Regions from separate parts of the Adlercreutzia sp. ZJ138 genome, predicted to be linked through region 2. Evidence: predicted binding sites of a transcription regulator. Region 2 holds the regulator's gene; the other holds the start of a gene.
What was found. Region 2 encodes LexA, which represses DNA repair genes until DNA is damaged. Its sites were predicted from a motif close to CNAACANNTGTTNG; they were not measured.
Positions count from the first base shown of each region.

Region 1: uvrA (excinuclease ABC subunit UvrA) is a predicted target of LexA. The motif match lies at 1,513-1,526, and genes of this name have one in related genera.

Region 1 covers NZ_JAAKEA010000013.1:6,355-8,561, reverse strand. Annotated here, with positions in the region: gene uvrA (excinuclease ABC subunit UvrA) at 1-1,333, opposite strand, end outside; gene G7Y43_RS06510 (tyrosine recombinase) at 1,598-2,207, opposite strand, start outside.
Region 2 covers NZ_JAAKEA010000005.1:69,614-71,820, reverse strand. Annotated here, with positions in the region: gene hflX (GTPase HflX) at 1-751, shown strand, start outside; gene lexA (transcriptional repressor LexA) at 762-1,400, opposite strand; gene nrdR (transcriptional regulator NrdR) at 1,920-2,207, shown strand, end outside.

The sequences.
Region 1 (2,207 bases), on a different contig from region 2:
TGACTGCCAGAATCTCGGGCTTTAAACGCTTGCCTTTGCAGGTATTGCACGGCACCGTGGAAAAATACGCGCCTAGTTTCTCGCGTTGTGAATCGGATTGGGCCTCTTGAAAACGATGCGTCACCGCCGCAGCGGCACCTTCCCAGTCGATAAACCAGTAGGTTTCACGTCCATCAACCGTTAAGTAATCGACGCGCACCTTCTCTCCTGGAATACCCCACAAAAGCGCGTCATGCGCTGCCTTTGGCATGTCTTCCCACGGCATGTCGGCGTTAACCCCCACGTGCTCTGCCACCGCGCGCAGCACCTGCGGATAGTAGTTGCCAGAACGAAACGGTGCGATTGCCCCCTCAGCAAGGGAAAGCGACGGATCGGGAACCATGAGCGCCGGGTCGACTTCGTCCCTACTGCCGATACCCAAACAATCGGGGCATGCGCCATACGGCGCGTTGAATGAGAAGTCGCGCGGCTGCAATTCATCCATCGAATGGCCATGCTCAGGGCACGCAAGCGCGAGCGAGAAGATGTGTTCGCCGTCACCCAAGCCACCCGTTGCACCTGACGAACGCCCGCCGGCAACGCCTTGAGGTTTCCCGTCGGCACCCAGAACCTGCACGAGCACGCGACCTTCGGCAAGCGATGTGGCAAGCTCCACCGCCTCAGCAATGCGGCGCAGCGCGCTCTCTTTAAGCTGAACACGATCAACCACCACGTCAATGAAATGCTTGCGTTTCTTGTTCAGTACGGGCGGCTCATTATCGAGCTTTACGATTTCGCCGTCGATACGAACGCGACTGAAGCCCTCTTTCTGCACGTCAGCGAGCAGCTTGGTAAACTCGCCCTTGCGACCAGCAACTACAGGAGCCATGATAATAGCCCGCGTAGCCTCGCCCGGTGTAGCAAGCACCAAAATCTCGTCGGTTACCTGATCGGTTGTTTGCTTTTGGATAGGACGCCCGCATTCAGGGCAGTGCGGCGTTCCCACTCGGGCGAACAGCAAGCGTAGGTAGTCGTAGATCTCCGTGGTTGTTCCCACCGTTGACCGCGGGTTTCGGCTTGTTGTTTTCTGATCGATGGATACAGCGGGCGACAACCCGTCGATGCTATCGAGGTCGGGCTTGCTCATCTGTCCAAGAAACATACGAGCATAGCTGGAAAGGCTTTCGACGTAGCGGCGCTGTCCCTCGGCGTACATAGTGTCGAACGCCAGGCTCGACTTGCCGCTGCCGGAAAGCCCTGTTATAACCACCAGTGCATCACGCGGAATGGTGACGTCGATGTTCTTCAAATTGTGCTCGCGCGCACCTTTTATTACGATGGAATCCTGGCCCATAGCAGCGCCCTTCCTCCATTTCAAAACAATGATTCTTCTCGCCCGCCACAGACGAAGAGGGAGCACACATGGCATCACTTCTCGCACTCGAGCACTCTGCGCAAAGCAACCCTTCGCACCCGCGCAGCGTTGCCCCGCAAGCCTGTGGCAAAGCCTTCCCTATTGTACGTAGCAATTATAAAACATTTGTTCGCTTAACGGTTTGTTCAACAATTGCACACAACCCCCGCGCCACCCGCAAAGCCGATACCGAAACCAAATTCCCTATGCACGGGGGTGGGCTTGGGCGTGTGCTCGTTTTAGACGCTCAGGCGACAGGTGCGTGTAGATTTGCGTGGTCGACAGGCTCGCGTGACCCAGCATCTCCTGCACGCTACGCAAATCGGCACCGCCAGCCAGAAGATCAGTAGCAAACGTGTGACGCATGTCATGTGGCGAGAGCGACGGGTCGAGTCCTGCGGCGAGCACCGTTGCTTTAAACATCTTACGCATCGCATCAGTGCCCATCTGGTTGCCGCGCGTCGACACGAATACGTAATCACACTGCTTCCCATCGAGCAAGTGCGGACGGGCAACCATCACATAGGTGCGCAAGGATGAAATCGCCATATCGTGCAAAGGGATAATGCGCTCCTTTGACCCCTTACCGAGCACTTTCGCCTGCTTCTGGGCGAAATCAACGTTACTCATCAGTAACCCCGACGCCTCGGAAACGCGCGCACCACAAGCGTATAGAAACTCCAGGAGTGCCTGATCGCGTATATCGGCATCCGATTGTTCGCGCGGGTTTCCTTTCGCATCGCGCTTCGCGTGCACCGATAGCAAGCGAGCCATATCGGCAGGACGGATGACACCCGGCAGATGTGCACGCTTC
Region 2 (2,207 bases):
TAAGCGCATCACTTCCATACGCGCTGAGCTTGCCCATCTTGCAAACGTACGAAACGTACAACGCGAGAGCAGATACGCGAGCGGTATGTTCAAAGTCGCGCTTGCTGGGTATACAAATGCCGGAAAGTCAAGTCTTCTCAACCGTTTAACCGGCGCTGACGTGCTCAGCTACGACCAGCTGTTTGCCACGCTTGATTCCACCACACGCAAGTTTGAACTTGAACAAGGCCGTGAAATCACCATAACCGACACGGTTGGTTTTATCCAAAAGCTCCCGACCACACTCGTGGAAGCGTTCAAGTCGACGCTTGACGAGATATCCGGTGCCGATTTGGTGCTGCACGTGATCGACGCTTCGTCACCCGACCGAGATGCGCAGATTGAAGCAGTGCAAGATGTGCTGGGGCAAATCCATGCCGAGAACATTCCACGCATTGAGGTGCTAAACAAAACCGACTTGCTCGATAGCGCGCAAGTAGAAGCGCTGCGCGCACGGCGTCCCGACAGTGTGCTTGTTTCGGCGAGCACGGGACAAGGCATAGACGATTTGGTTAACCGTCTGGCGCAAGCCGCCGCATCAAGCGACGTTCACATTGAGACGGTTATTCCCTACAATAACGGTAATCTCGTGTCACTTGCGCATGAGCGCTGTCACATTCTCTCCGAATACTACGAAGCAGACGGCACACACTTGACGATGCTTGTTCCGACATCGTATGTTTCGACGTTCTGTCCGAAGAGTAACCAGTAAATAGCTTTGATCACAACCGTCTGAACACGGCTACAACTTTTCCTGCAATGGAGCAGTCTCTCGTGATAATGGGATCCATGGAGGAATTCTCTGGTTGCAAGCGAACGTGATCCTTTTCGCGATAGAACGTTTTGACAGTCGCTCCATCGTCGATGATTGCAACCACGATGTCACCATTGTTGGCAACCGGCTGCTCCTTCACGACCACGTAGTCTCCATCGTTGATGCCCACCTCAATCATCGAGTCGCCGCGCACTGACAACATGAACGACGGCGCATCGCCAACGATGTCGGTGGGAAGCGTGATGGTTTCAGTGATGTTCTCTTCAGCGAGGATCGGTGTGCCAGCGGCTACATTTCCAACGAGCGGAACGTTGATAGTTTTGCTGAATCCCATAGGCGAGGTTGCAACAGCAGCAGGAGCCGCGTCGATCGGATGCGCTAAGGCAATAGAGCGCGACTTTAAGGGGTCGCGCTTAATAAGGTTTTTCTGCTCAAGCGCCTTAAGATGCACGTGAACCGTGGAAGGGGAGGACAGGCCGAGCGATTGGCAGATCTCCCGAACGGTGGGCCCATAGCCCTTTTCCCGGATGCATTCCTCGATGCAGTCCAGTACGGCTTGTTGCCGTTTGGTGATCTTCTCGTCCATAGCCAACTCCTTTAAGAAAAGCGAACATTTGTTTCAAATTCTATTGACGTGAACCTTTGTTCGGTCTATTATAAACACGAACAAAGGTTCTATGCAAGAGCAAAGGGGCTGAAAATGAGAATAGAAGATACAATGTGGGCGGTATCCGGCACGGCAGCACTCGCTCGCGCACCCCATGTCGCTCCATCCGCAGCCACAGGCAACGTGATACCGTTCGATCACTGCCAACGCACACATTTGGAAGGCGATTTGCGTCACCGGACACCTTGTCCATCGCTTCAACAGTGTAGCAATCGCATAAGGCTTGAAAACGTACCTCTCGTACGTCAGCTCACATACGGAACCAGCGAAGGGTGTCCATTTAATCTGTTTACACGCAAGCAGATCGCGGTGAGTGCCGTACTGTTCACTGCTGTGTCGTATCTCGTTGCATTGGTGTGATCATTAAGACACCATAACCATTGAACCACAATATATTGTATGGTAGCCTAAGCGCACTCAGCTGAGAGGGGAGTGCGCATGTATTGTCCAAGCTGCGGCAACCTTGAGTCGAAAGTCGTCGACTCCCGACCGTCTGAAGATGGAACTTCCATCCGACGCCGTCGCGAATGCCTTGAATGTGGGCATCGGTTCACCACGTACGAACGACTGGGAGACAATCCTGTCATGGTGATGAAAACAAACGGATCAACTGAAGTATATGACCGCGAAAAGCTCATGCGAGGCCTCACCATCGCTTGTGCGAAACGTTCGGTTTCACCCGACGATCTTTCATCATTGGTCGCCGACATCGAAGCTGAACTGCGC